One region of the Streptomyces thermoalcalitolerans genome, then DNA from elsewhere that is predicted to be linked to it. Evidence: riboswitches for the same ligand, from Rfam matches in the RefSeq annotation. Region 1 holds a riboswitch; the other holds the start of a gene.
The links. Region 1 has a riboswitch for glycine ahead of gcvT (glycine cleavage system aminomethyltransferase GcvT). Riboswitches for the same ligand answer to the same signal wherever they lie in the genome.
Positions count from the first base shown of each region.

Region 2: another riboswitch for glycine. It lies ahead of gcvP (aminomethyl-transferring glycine dehydrogenase); the one in region 1 lies ahead of gcvT (glycine cleavage system aminomethyltransferase GcvT).

Region 1 covers NZ_BAAAHG010000019.1:27,229-34,249, reverse strand. Annotated here, with positions in the region: gene ABD224_RS13760 (enhanced serine sensitivity protein SseB C-terminal domain-containing protein) at 1-197, opposite strand, end outside; gene ABD224_RS13755 (enhanced serine sensitivity protein SseB) at 599-1,372, opposite strand; gene ABD224_RS13750 (AAA family ATPase) at 1,377-2,090, opposite strand; glycine riboswitch at 2,262-2,359, shown strand; glycine riboswitch at 2,360-2,473, shown strand; gene gcvT (glycine cleavage system aminomethyltransferase GcvT) at 2,516-3,643, shown strand; gene gcvH (glycine cleavage system protein GcvH) at 3,756-4,133, shown strand; gene glyA (serine hydroxymethyltransferase) at 4,151-5,425, shown strand; gene ABD224_RS13730 (L-serine ammonia-lyase) at 5,520-6,887, shown strand.
Region 2 covers NZ_BAAAHG010000057.1:7,942-14,962, reverse strand. Annotated here, with positions in the region: gene ABD224_RS24630 (ABC transporter ATP-binding protein) at 1-799, shown strand, start outside; gene gcvP (aminomethyl-transferring glycine dehydrogenase) at 908-3,793, opposite strand; glycine riboswitch at 3,971-4,065, opposite strand; gene ABD224_RS24620 (PRC-barrel domain-containing protein) at 4,179-4,565, shown strand; gene ABD224_RS24615 (DNA polymerase IV) at 4,579-6,009, opposite strand; gene ABD224_RS24610 (MerR family transcriptional regulator) at 6,127-6,768, opposite strand; gene ABD224_RS24605 (bifunctional nuclease family protein) at 6,982-7,021, opposite strand, start outside.

The sequences.
Region 1 (7,021 bases):
CCGTGGCCGTCGACCTCCATGCGCCCGTACTGGGCGTCGGGGGAACCCGCCTGGCCGTGCCACAGCAGCATCCAGACCCGGCCGGAGGACGGCGTCGCCAGTGCGCGCAGCAACACCTCGTAGGCGTCGTAACGCCCCGGCGTCACCTGGCGCAGCGCCTGCTCGACCTGCACGGCCGCCGTGCCGCTGGCGCTCACGCTCACCTTCTGTACCGCCCCTCCACGAGCCCCTTCGACACCCTGTGTACCAGGGCGTGCTCCCCGAAGTCCCGCCCGGAGACGCCCGGGATGTCCGACGATGCGGACGGGGCTTTCAGGAACACGCCGCGGCGACCGGAAAGGTACGCCGGGGCGCTCGCGGCGTCCGGTGCCGCACCGTCTTCCACGCCCTTCGTAACGGCGGGGAGCGCCGCGGGGCGAGGCAGCTCCCGCGTACCGGGGGGTACGCGGGCGGTGCGGCGGCACGACGAGGCGCCGTGCCGGGCGTCGCGAGCCGGTGAACCTTTTCGGTCGCAGCACTAGCTTAAGGCCGCCTGCGAACTCGGTACCCGTTGCCGTTTTTGCCACCGTGGGACGCTTGTGCCCATGCGGCGGTGTCCTCAGTGGTCGTGCCGGTAGAACGGCCGGATCTTTTCCCTCATCCAGTCGGTCACCGGGTCCTGGGCCACGTCCAGAAGGACCAGGTTGACCGGCCACCGGACCGGGGAGGCGGCCAGGGCACGGCCCAGGGCCTCCAGGGGGCGGGTCAGCAGGTCGCCCTCGAGGTGGGACAGCTCGACACCGATGAACATGACCGGGTCGGCCGTCTCGATGGCGGCCAGACAGCGCCGGGCGGTGCGGACCACGCCGATCGCCGCGAACTCGGCGGAGGCGGCGGAGAGGAAGTCCATCGGGTCGTCCTGCCAGTCGGGCTCGAAGAGGCGGACGCGGCCGCCGGTCTCCGGGCCGTCCAGCGGGGTGCGTCCCGCCCGGCACAGCTCGGCCACGGCCGGCGGCGGCAGCGGGACGCCGACCACGCCCTCCGGGTTGATGGCGATGCCGGCCTGCGGGGGCAGTCCGCGCGCGAACTCGACGGCGGGCGCGATGGTGTACGCCATGTGGGAGCCGACGACCTGACGGAACTGCTCCTCGGAGCTGAAGACCGGCACATACGCCTGGCCGTCGAGCTCCATCGCGGGCAGGTCGAGCGGACCGCTGTTCGGGCCCCCGCCATTGGGCAGGGGGACCCAGAGGAAGCTGCGGCTGAGGACCTCGATGATCCGGCCGACGGCCGACGGGACGCCGAGGGAGGCCGACAGCACCTCCTCCAGTTCGTTGCCGGGCCAACCGCCGTGCGGGTGGGGCTGGAGATGTGCCTGTGCCGGGAAATCCATCTACCTACCGCCTGCTGGAAACCACTGCTGTGACCGGAAGGTTATCCGGTACGGGAGCGAACTCGACCCGCCGCAGTGCCGCCGCGGCCTCGCGGTCCAGCAGGACCGCCGAGTCGCAGCCCCTCGGCAGCTCCCCCCGCCGCAGGACGCGCAGCAGACGGGCCGCCGCCCGGCAGTGACGCCGGAAGGCGTACGGGGAGACCCCCCGGCCGCGTTCCCGCTGGCCCGCCAGCGCGGTGCCGGGGGCGACGTCCAGCAGGATCAGGTGCAGGGCGGCGCCGCGGCGGCGGGCGGTACGGGCCAGCCAGGCGCGCACCCAGGGCTGGGTGCCGCAGTCGTGGACCACGACCGGGGCGCCGGAGCGCAGGGCGCCGCGCAGTCCGGCGTAGTGGGCGAGGCGGACCAGAGGGCGGTAGAGGACGTAGGGCAGGTACGGCGCCAGGCGGGCGTCCCAGCGGTCGCGGGTGTCCTGGGAGTCGATCCGCAGGCCCCCGCGCACCGCACGGCGCATCAGCGTGGACTTGCCGCCGCCGGGCAGGCCGGTCACCACGACCAGGTCGTACGGCCCGAAGCACAGCTCGTGCGGCCCGTTCTCTCCCCGCAGGTCCCGGACGGCGGCCCCGAGCCGCCGCGGCCGGACGGGAGCCGGCCCGGACAGCGGAAGGGGCAGCGCGGAGGACTGGGACGTCGCCTGTGGCCTGGGCCTGTTCACCGTCATCATCCTCCCCGGTTGGTCAGGAATGCACCTTCCCACCGAACGTAAAGAGAAGGTAATGGACGGTGTTCCGCGATTCCGTGTACGTACTGCCACGGGCCGGTCACAGGTACGGTCCTGCCGCGAACGCGCCGGTCGTGCAATGATGGGCGCCTCAACTGCATATCGGCCGTTTGAATCCGCGCGGGAGAGTCCCCGGCCGCGTTCGCCGGGGCGCCGAAGGAGCAAGTCCCTCCCTTGAATCTCTCAGGCCCCGTTACCGCGCGGGCGAGGCACATCTGAAAAGCGGGCCGCCGACGGCGGCCCCACCCAAGGTGCAAGCCGTGGCCGTCCGCCCGACGGCGGTCGCGGCGAACCTCTCAGGTTCCGATGACAGATGGGGAGGACAGCAGACCCGTCCTCGTCCTTTCTGTCCTGGAGACCGACCGATGAGCAGTACCGACGCCCCTCGACTCCGCCGTACCCCGCTCGACGCGCTGCACCGCTCGCTCGGCGCGACCATGACCGACTTCGCCGGCTGGGAGATGCCCCTGCGCTACGGCTCCGAGCGCGAGGAGCACCTCGCCGTGCGCACCAGGGCCGGTCTGTTCGACCTCTCCCACATGGGCGAGATCACCGTCACCGGACCGCAGGCCGCCGCGCTGCTGAACTACGCCCTGGTCGGCAACATCGCCACCGTGGGCCCGGGCCGTGCCCGCTACACCATGATCTGCCGGGCCGACGGCGGCATCCTGGACGACCTGATCGTCTACCGGACGGGCGAGAGCGAGTACCTGGTCGTCGCCAACGCCTCCAACGCCCAGGCGGTGCTCGACGCGCTCACCGAGCGGGCGGCCGGCTTCGACGCCGAGGTCCGTGACGACCGGGACGGCTACGCGCTGCTCGCCGTCCAGGGGCCCGAGGCCCTCGCCGTCCTCAAGCCCCTCACCGACGCCGACCTGGACGGACTGAAGTACTACGCCGTTCTGTCCGGCACCGTCGCGGGCGTCCCCGCGCTGATCGCCCGCACCGGGTACACCGGCGAGGACGGCTTCGAGCTGTTCGTGGCCCCGGGCGACGCGGAGCGGCTGTGGCAGGCGCTCACCGAGGCCGGCGCCCCGGCCGGTCTGGTGCCCTGCGGCCTGTCCTGCCGCGACACGCTGCGCCTGGAGGCGGGCATGCCGCTGTACGGCAACGAGCTGTCGACGGCGCTGACCCCGTTCGACGCGGGGTTCGGCCGGGTGGTCAAGTTCGACAAGGAGGGCGACTTCGTGGGCCGCGAGGCCCTGCTGGCCGCCGCCGAGCGGGTGGCCGCCGAGCCGTCCCGGGTGCTCGTCGGCCTGGTCGCCCAGGGCCGCCGGGTCCCGCGCGCCGGCTACGCGGTCGTCGCGGACGGAAAGGTGATCGGCGAGGTCACCTCCGGTGCCCCCTCCCCCACCCTGGGCAAGCCGATCGCGATGGCCTACGTCGACGCCGCGTACGCCACGCCGGGCACGACGGGTGTCGCGGTGGACATCCGGGGCAGTCACGAGCCGTACGAGGTGGTGGCGCTGCCCTTCTACAAGCGGCAGAAGTGACACCGGCGCGGCGGCCGGCCGGCCCCGGGGCGGGCCACGTCACCCCTGATCACAGGCACCTTTTCCCTTCCCTCAGCCATCAGCACCCCCCGCGTACAGGAGGAATCAGGCCATGAGCAACCCTGAGCAGCTGCGCTACAGCAAGGAGCACGAGTGGGTGTCGCCCGCCGAGGACGGCATCGCCACGGTCGGCATCACCGAGTTCGCGGCCAACGCGCTCGGCGACGTCGTCTACGCCCAGCTCCCGGAGGTCGGCTCCACGGTGACCGCGGGCGAGGCCTGCGGCGAGCTGGAGTCCACCAAGTCGGTGTCCGACCTGTACGCCCCGGTCAGCGGTGAGGTCACCGAGATCAACGAGGACGTGGTGAACGACCCGTCGCTGGTGAACTCGGCTCCGTTCGAGGGCGGCTGGCTGTTCAAGGTGCGCGTCACGAGCGAGCCGGACGACCTGCTCTCCGCCGACGAGTACGCCGCCCACACGGCCGGCTGAGAAACGGGACGACGCGCATGACCGAGCGGAAGACCGTTCTCGACACGCCCCTGCACGAGCTCGACCCGGACGTGGCCGCCGCGGTCGACGCCGAACTGCACCGCCAGCAGTCCACCCTCGAGATGATCGCCTCGGAGAACTTCGCCCCGGTGGCGGTCATGGAGGCCCAGGGCTCGGTCCTCACCAACAAGTACGCCGAGGGCTATCCGGGCCGCCGCTACTACGGCGGCTGCGAGCACGTCGACGTGGTCGAGCAGATCGCCATCGACCGCGTCAAGGCGCTGTTCGGCGCCGAGCACGCCAATGTGCAGCCGCACTCCGGTGCCCAGGCGAACGCGGCCGTGATGTTCTCGCTGCTCGAGCCGGGCGACAGGATCATGGGCCTGGACCTCGCGCACGGCGGGCACCTGACCCACGGCATGAGGATCAACTTCTCCGGCAGGCTCTACGAGGTCGTCGCCTACCACGTGGGCGAGGACGGCCTGGTCGACATGGCCGAGGTGGAGAGGCTGGCCAAGGAGTCCCGGCCGAAGCTGATCGTGGCCGGCTGGTCGGCCTATCCGCGGCAGCTGGACTTCGCCGCGTTCCGCCGGATCGCGGACGAGGTCGGCGCCTACCTCATGGTCGACATGGCGCACTTCGCCGGCCTGGTCGCCGCGGGTCTGCACCCGAACCCGGTGCCGCACGCGCATGTGGTCACCACCACCACCCACAAGACGCTGGGCGGCCCGCGCGGTGGGGTGATCCTGTCGACGGCCGAGCTGGCCAAGAAGATCAACTCCGCGGTCTTCCCCGGTCAGCAGGGCGGTCCGCTGGAGCATGTGATCGCCGCCAAGGCGGTGGCCTTCAAGATCGCGGCGAGCGAGGAGTTCAAGGAGCGCCAGCGCCGCACCCTGGAGGGCGCCCGCATCCTGGCCGAGCGTCTGGTGCGAGACGATGTGAAGGCGGCCGGCGTGGACGTGCTGACCGGCGGCACGGACGTGCACCTGGTCCTGGTGGACCTGCGCGACTCCGAGCTGGACGGCCGGCAGGCCGAGGACCGGCTCCACGGGATCGGGATCACGGTCAACCGCAACGCGATCCCGAACGACCCGCGTCCGCCGATGGTCACCTCGGGCCTCAGGATCGGCACGCCGGCCCTGGCGACCCGCGGCTTCACGGCCGAGGACTTCACCGAGGTGGCGGACGTGATCGCCGAGGCGCTGAAGCCGTCGTACGACGCCGATGCCCTCAAGGCCCGGGTGAAGGCCCTGGCCGACAAGCACCCGCTCTACCCGGGGCTGCACTCGTAAGCCCCCTTCCGGCGGCGCCGCGCGCGGAACCGGAGACCCCGCCCCGCGCGCGGCGCCCGCCCGCTTCTGCACCACCCCGCACTGAGGAGGCACCGTGGCCATCTCGGTCTTCGACCTGTTCTCGATCGGCATCGGCCCGTCCAGCTCCCACACGGTCGGCCCGATGCGGGCCGCCCGGATGTTCGCGCGCAGGCTGCGCAACGAGGGCCTGCTGGAGCGGACCGCCTCCGTCCGCACGGAGCTGTACGGCTCCCTCGGCGCCACCGGCCACGGCCACGGCACGCCCAAGGCGGTGCTGCTGGGCCTGGAGGGCGAGTCCCCGCGGACGGTGGACGTGGAGACGGCGGACGAGAGGGTCGAGAAGGTGAGGACCTCGGGCCGTCTGCGCCTTCTCGGCGAGCACGAGATCGCGTTCTCCTTCGACGACGACCTGGTCCTGCACCGCCGCAAAACGCTGCCCTATCACGCCAACGGCATGACCCTGTGGGCGTACGACGCCTCGGGCGCCGAGCTGCTGACCAGGACGTACTACTCGGTGGGCGGCGGCTTCATCGTGGACGAGGAGGCGGTGGGCGCGGACCGCATCAAGCTGGACGACACGGTGCTGAAGTACCCCTTCCGCACGGGCGACGAACTGCTGCGCCTGACGCGGGAGACGGGCCTGTCGATCTCGTCGCTGATGCTGGAGAACGAGCGGGCCTGGCGCACCGAGGAGGAGGTGCGCGAGGGCCTGCTGGAGATCTGGCGGGTGATGCGGGAGTGCGTCGCGCGGGGCATGAGCCGCGAGGGCATCCTGCCGGGCGGTCTGAAGGTGCGCCGCCGCGCGGCCGTCACCGCCCGCCAGCTGCGGGCCGAGGGCGACCCGGCGAGCCGCGCCATGGAGTGGATCACCCTCTACGCGATGGCGGTCAACGAGGAGAACGCGGCCGGCGGACGGGTGGTCACCGCCCCGACCAACGGCGCGGCCGGCATCATCCCGGCGGTCCTGCACTACTACATGAACTTCATCCCCGGCGCCGACGAGGACGGCGTGGTCCGCTTCCTGCTCGCCGCGGGAGCGATCGGCATGCTCTTCAAGGAGAACGCCTCCATCTCCGGCGCCGAGGTCGGCTGCCAGGGCGAGGTCGGCTCGGCCTGCTCGATGGCGGCGGGCGCCCTCGCCGAGGTCCTGGGCGGCACCCCCGAGCAGGTGGAGAACGCCGCCGAGATCGGCATGGAGCACAACCTCGGCCTCACCTGCGACCCCGTGGGCGGCCTCGTCCAGATCCCCTGCATCGAGCGCAACGGCATGGCCGCCGTCAAGGCCGTCACCGCCGCCCGCATGGCCCTGCGCGGCGACGGCAGCCACAAGGTCTCCCTGGACAAGGTCATCAAGACGATGAAGGAGACCGGCGCCGACATGTCCGTGAAGTACAAGGAGACGGCCCGGGGCGGACTGGCGGTCAACATCATCGAGTGCTGACCGGGCCTTCGGCAGGGCCCGCCCGGCCGCGGTGAGGAAACGGCGGCCGAGCGGCAGGCCCGGCCCGCAGCCCCGGCCCCGGCTCCGTGCGCGGGGCCGGGGTTCTTCTTGTGGACGGTCAAACCGTCCATGAG
Region 2 (7,021 bases), on a different contig from region 1:
CCTGCTCTTCCCGCATCTGTCCGCCCTGGACAACGTGGCGTTCGGACCGCGCTGCCGGGGTGCGAGCAGGACCGAGGCCCGCGCACAGGCCGCCGAGTGGCTGGCCCGCATGGGCCTGAGCGGCCACGCCGGTGTCAAGCCCCGCCGTCTGTCCGGCGGCCAGGCCCAGCGTGTGGCCCTCGCCCGCGCCCTGGCCGTCCGGCCCCGGCTGCTGCTCCTCGACGAGCCGCTCGCCGCGCTCGACGCCCGCACCCGCCTGGAGGTCCGCGCGCAGCTGAGGCGGCACCTCGCCGAGTTCGAGGCCGTGGCCGTCCTGGTCACCCACGACCCGCTGGACGCGATGGTGCTGGCCGACCGGCTGGTCGTCGTCGAGCACGGCCGGGTCGTCCAGGAGGGCACCCCGTCCGGCATCGCCCGCCGCCCGCGCACGGACTACATCGCCCGGCTGGTCGGCCTGAACCTCTACCGCGGCCAAGCCGCCGGGCACACCGTCCGGCTGGCGGACGGCCCCGCCCTCACCACCACCGAGGACCTGTCCGGGCCCGTGTTCGTGGCCTTCCCGCCGAGTGCGGTCACCCTCCACCGGGATCGCCCCGCCGGCTCCAGCGCACGCAATCTGTGGCGCTGCGAGGTCGCCGGTCTGGAGGCCCACGGCGACCAGATCCGCGTGGACCTCACCGGCCCGCTCCGCCTCACCGCCGATCTGACCGCGGTCGCCGCCGCCGAACTCGGCCTGCACCCCGGGGCGGTGGTCTGGGCGGCCGTCAAGGCGGCCCAGACGCACGCCTATCCGGCCTGACCCGCCCCCGTCGCAGGGCGCGGGGCCTGTTCCCGGTCCGGAAAGGCCGGGAACAGGCCCCTACGCACATCACGTGCGCCGCTCGGTCCGCTCAGTCGCTCGGTCCGCTCAGCTCTCGTACGCCTCCAGCGGCGGGCAGGAGCAGACCAGGTTCCGGTCGCCGTAGGCCTGGTCGATACGGCGCACCGGCGGCCAGTACTTGTCGGCGGCCGGGACACCGGCCGGGAAGACGGCCTCCTCACGGCTGTAGGGGTGCTCCCACGGGCCGCTGATCGCGGAGGCGGTGTGCGGGGCGTTCCGCAGCGGGTTGTCGTCCGCGGGCCACGCACCGGAGGCGACCTTCTCGATCTCGGCGCGAATCGCGATCATCGCCTCGCAGAACCGGTCCAGCTCGGCCAGGTCCTCGGACTCGGTAGGCTCGATCATGAGCGTGCCGGCCACCGGGAAGGACATCGTCGGCGCGTGGAAGCCGTAGTCGATCAGCCGCTTGGCGACGTCGTCCACGGTCACACCGGTCGCCTTGGTCAGCGGCCGCAGGTCGATGATGCACTCGTGTGCGACCAGGCCGCCGGGGCCGGTGTAGAGCACCGGGTAGTGCGGCTCGAGACGCTTGGCGATGTAGTTGGCGGACAGCACGGCCATCTGGGTGGCCCGCTTGAGTCCCTCGCCGCCCATCAGGCGCAGGTAGGCCCAGGAGATGGGCAGGATGCCCGCCGAGCCCCACGGTGCGGCCGAGACCGGGCCGACCCCGGTCCCGGGACCGGCCTCGGGCTGCAGCGGGTGGTTGGGCAGGTACGGCGCCAGGTGGGCGCGCACGGCCACCGGGCCGACGCCCGGCCCGCCGCCGCCGTGCGGGATGCAGAACGTCTTGTGCAGGTTCAGGTGGGAGACGTCGCCGCCGAAGTGGCCCGGCTTGGCGAGGCCGACCAGGGCGTTGAGGTTGGCGCCGTCGACGTACACCTGACCGCCGGCCTCGTGGACCTGCGCGCAGATGTCGGCGACGTGTTCCTCGAACACGCCGTGCGTGGACGGGTAGGTGATCATCAGCACCGCGAGCTGGTCGCGGTACTGCTCGATCTTCGCCCGCAGGTCCTCGACGTCGATCTCGCCGTTCTCGGCGGTCCTGACGACGACGACCTTCATGCCGGCCATCGCGGCGCTGGCGGCGTTGGTGCCGTGCGCGGAGGACGGGATGAGGCAGACCGTGCGCTGGTCGTCGCCGTTGGCACGGTGGTAGGCGCGCACGGCGAGCAGGCCGGCCAGCTCGCCCTGGGAGCCGGCGTTCGGCTGGAGGGAGACCTTGTCGTAGCCGGTGACCTCGGCGAGACGTTCCTCCAGCTCCCGGATGAGCGTGAGGTAGCCCTGCGCCTGCTCCACGGGCGCGAAGGGGTGCAGTCCGCCGAACTCCGGCCAGGTGATCGGCTCCATCTCCGTGGTCGCGTTGAGCTTCATGGTGCAGGAGCCCAACGGGATCATGCCGCGGTCGAGCGCGTAGTCGCGGTCGGCGAGCCGGCGCAGATAGCGCAGCATCGCGGTCTCGGAGCGGTACCGGTGGAAGACGGGGTGGGTGAGGTAGGTGTCGGTGCGCAGCAGGGCCTCGGGCAGGGCGTCCTCGGCCTCGGCGTCCAGCGCCTCGATGTCGCCCTCGACGCCGAAGGCGGCCCACACGGTGTGCAGGTGCTTCCGCCGGGTGGTCTCGTCGCAGGCGAGGGAGACGTGGTCGGCGTCGACGAGGCGCAGGTTGACGCCGCCCTCGCGCGCGGCGGCGACGATCTCGGCGGCCCGCCCCTCGGCCCTGACGGTCAGGGTGTCGAAGTAGGCGTCGTGGACGAGTTCGACACCGCCGGCCTTGAGTCCCTCGGCCAGGATCGTGGCGTAGCGGTGGGTGCGCCGGGCGATGTTCCTCAGGCCCTCGGGGCCGTGGTAGACGGCGTACATGCCGGCCATGACGGCGAGCAGCACCTGGGCGGTGCAGATGTTGCTGGTGGCCTTCTCGCGGCGGATGTGCTGCTCACGGGTCTGCAGGGCGAGGCGGTAGGCCTGGTTGCCGTCGGCGTCGACGGAGACGCCGACCAGGCGGCCGGGCAGGCTGCGGGCGAACTTCTCGCGCACCGCCATGTAGCCGGCGTGCGGGCCGCCGAAGCCCATCGGCACACCGAAGCGCTGGGTGGTGCCGACCGCGATGTCCGCGCCCAGCTCGCCCGGCGACTTCAGCAGCGTCAGGGCGAGCAGGTCGGCGGCGACGGTGACCAGGGCGCCCAGTTCGTGCGCCTGGTCGATGACGGGCTTCAGGTCGCGTACGGCACCGGAGGCGCCCGGGTACTGCAGGAGCACGCCGTTGATCTCGCGTGCGGCGATGTCCGCCGGGATGCCCTCGCTCAGGTCGGCGACGACGACCTCGACGCCGGTGGGTTCGGCGCGGGTCCGGAGGACGGCGATGGTCTGCGGCAACGCGTCCGCGTCGACCAGGAACAGGCCCTTCTTGTTCTTGCCCATGCGCCGGGACAGCGCCATGGCCTCGGCCGCGGCGGTGCCCTCGTCGAGCAGGGAGGCGCCGGAGGTCGGCAGGCCGGTGAGGTCGGCGACCATGGTCTGGAAGTTCAGCAGCGCCTCGAGGCGGCCCTGGGAGATCTCCGGCTGGTAGGGGGTGTAGGCGGTGTACCAGGCCGGGTTCTCCATGACGTTGCGCAGGATGACCGGCGGGGTGAAGGTGCCGTAGTAGCCGAGTCCGATCATCGAGTCGAGGACCTGGTTGCGGCCGGCCAGCGAGCGCAGCTCGGCCAGGACCTCGGCCTCGGTGCGGGCACCCGGCAGGTCGAGTGCGTCGGTGCTCTTGATGGCATCGGGTACCGCGGCGGCCATGAGCTCGTCGAGCGAGCCGTAGCCGACCTGCGCGAGCATCTTGGCCCGCGCCTCCTGGTCGGCCCCGATGTGGCGCTGTTCGAAGGGGATGCCCTGTTCGAGCTCGGAGAGCGGAATGCGCTGGGCGGTCATTGCGGAGGCCTCCTGGTCTGATACGACCTTCGAGGGACACCACGGCACGGGTGTCCCGACGGCCTCCCCCTCTGTCATCTCGACCTGAGAGTTTCACCGGGCCGCCCAGGGGGCTCCCGGTTTTCACCGTCGGTGAGAGCGGACACCGTCGACACCCGCCCTGCTTTCCAGAGTGACCTCGTCCGTGCGGTACGGGGGCCTGAGAGATTCCGGGGAGGATTTGCTCCTTCGGCGCCTCCGGTGGTTCCGGAGAGCTCTCCCGCACGGGGTCAGCGGCCTCTGCCAGCGTACCAGCGGGACGGCTGGCGGGGTCTTCGAGTGGCCGTCCTGCCGATTGTGCTCTTTTGTAGTGCCTACGAATGATTTGCGACCATCTGGAGGGCCCGTGCAGACCGAGATCGATCCGCGCAACCTGATCGGCCGCAAGGCGTTCGACCGCAATGGCCACAAGATCGGCACGGTGGACGAGGTCTACCTCGACGACGCGACCGGTGTACCGGAGTGGGCGGCCATACGCACCGGCCTGTTCTCCCGGGACGCCTTCGTGCCCCTGGGGCCGAGCGAGCTGGTGGAGGGCACTCTGCGGGTCCCCTTCGACCGCTCCCTGATCAAGGAGGCCCCCGACTTCGGCGTGGGCCGTCATCTCTCCCCCGAGCAGGAACTGCAGCTCTACCACCACTACGGCCTGGACGCCGCGTCCCCCTCCGCCCTCCCGGACCGCGACACCGGCGATCTCGCGGGCTCCGGCTCGGGCCCGGACGAGACCGCCTGACACCCGAACGGCGTCAGCCCCCTTCGGCGGCGCTCTCCGACGGCACGCGCTCCCCCGCCCGGTCCCCCGGCCCCGGCAGCTCCGTGTCCTCGGGTCCGGCGGATGCGGGGCACGCCAGAGGCACCAGAGGGAGGGGATCCGCCGGTTCCAGGTCCGGGTCGTCGACGAAGAAGGTGCGGACCCGGCCCGGCGGGGAGCCGGGGGTCTCGAAGCGGACGGTGACGCGGCCCAGGCCGCTGCCCTGGACCCAGCCGTGGCCGTACTCGGCGTGCCGTACGTCGTGGCCCGCGAGCCAGCGCCGCTCGGCGGGGGCCGCCCGGTCCGCGGCCGGCTCCTGCTCCGCCTCCTCGGCCGGGTTCCCGGCCTCCGCGCTCGCCGCCTGGGCGAACAGGTCCTCCTGGGTGTAGTCGGCGAGCCCGGACACGCCCACGCCGAGCAGCCGTACGCCGCCCGTGGTGTCCACGGAGGCCAGCAGCCGGGCGGCGGTCTCCCGCACCACCGCGGGGTCGTCCGTGGGGCCCCGCAGGGTCTCGGACCGGGTCAGGGTGGAGAAGTCGTAGCGGCGCACCTTCAGCACGATGGTGCGCCCCGACAGCCCGGCCGCGCGCAGCCGCCGTACGCACCGGTCGGCGAGCCGCTGCACCTCCAGGCCCACCCGGAGGCGGTCGTGGATGTCCACGTCGTAGGTGTCCTCGACCGACACCGACTTGGTCTCGCGCTCGGCGACGACGGGCCGCTCGTCGCGGGCCAGCGCCATGGCGTACAGCGCGTGGCCGTGCGCCTTGCCGAGCAGCCGTACCAGCTCGTCCTCACCCGCTTCGGCGAGTTCGGCGACGGTGTGGATCCCGGCGCGCCGCAGCTGGTCGTTCGTGGCCGGTCCGACGCCCGGCAGGGTCCGCACGGGCATGGGGCCGAGCAGGGCCCGCTCCGTGCCGGGCTCGATGAGCACCAGCCCGTCGGGCTTGGCCTTCTCGGAGGCGATCTTGGCGAGCATCTTGGAGGCGGCCAGCCCCACGGAGCCGGTCAGCCCCGTGACGGCCCGGATGTCGGCGCGCAGCTTGACCCCCACCCGCCGGGCCGACTCCGCGTCCCAGGCGGCTCCCCCGGCCTCCAGGTCCACGAACGCCTCGTCCAGGCTCAGCGGCTCCACCAGGGGCGACAGGGCCCGCAGCAGGCCCGTCACCTGCTCGCTGACGGACCGGTAGAAGGCGAAGCGCGGCACCAGGTACGCGGCGTTCGGCGCCAGCCGCCGTGCCTGGGCCATCGGCATCGCCGAGTGGACACCGAAGGCCCGCGCCTCGTACGACGCGGTGGCCACCACCCCGCGCGGTCCGAGCCCGCCCACGATGACGGCCTTCCCGCGCAGACTCGGCTTGGACGCCTGCTCCACCGACGCGAAGAAGGCATCCATGTCGAGATGCAGGATCGTGGGCGCGGTTCTCACACCCACGATGCTGTACCACACCGCTGACAGCGGGCCATACGGGCCACAGGGCCCTTGCGCGGCCGCGGAGCCGTGCCCCGCGGGCCGGGCGCCGGCCCGCGGGCTGATCAGAACCGGTCAGACCGCCCGGTTGCGGCGCCGGGCGGCGAGCTCGTCGTGGGGGTTGTGCCCCACCAGGGTCTCCCCGGTGTCGATGCGCTCACCGTGCAGCTGCGACAGCGCGTTCTCCACATCGCGCCACACCACGCCGACCGCGATGCCGAAGATCCCCTGGCCTCCCTGGAGGAGGGCGTGCACCTCGTCGGGCGACGTGCACTCGTACACCGTGGCGCCGTCGCTCATCAGCGTCATCCGCTCCAGATCCCTAAAGCCGCGCTCCCGCAGGTGCTGGACGGCTGTGCGGATGTTCTGCAGTGAGACGCCGGTGTCGAGGAAGCGCTTGACGATCTTCAGGACGACGACGTCACGGAAGCTGTACAGGCGCTGCGTACCGGAACCGTAGGCGGGCCGCACGCTCGGCTCGACCAGACCGGTGCGCGCCCAGTAGTCCAGCTGCCGGTAGGTGATGCCGGCGGCGGCACAGGCCGTCGGACCGCGGTAGCCGATCTGCTCGGACGCCATGGATGCCGCCTCTTTGCTGCTCGGCACGGCCGCCGGGCGCAGCGGAGCAAGATCGGTCGCGCTGCCCTGGTAGGAGTAACTTCCCCGGACACCGCGCCCGGGGACACTCCCCGCCGTACTGTCGCCGCTGCTTCTCACGCCGACCTCCGTCCTCGACCTGCCTCCTCGACGGTAGGCAGTCACCAAGGGTGCGTCAACGATCGCCACACTCGGCACGCCGAGTGATAATCACCCTAAGAGTGGTTTCGCGTGCCCCCGCGCAGGGAAGAGCTGACCGGTTGCCCTGGTGACAGGCCTCAGGACTCCCTGCAACCGGCGGTACACGGATGTGTTTCCACCGGTTGCCGACTGTCACTGACTGCTGGTGCCGAAGTCCTCCGGAGAGATCTGG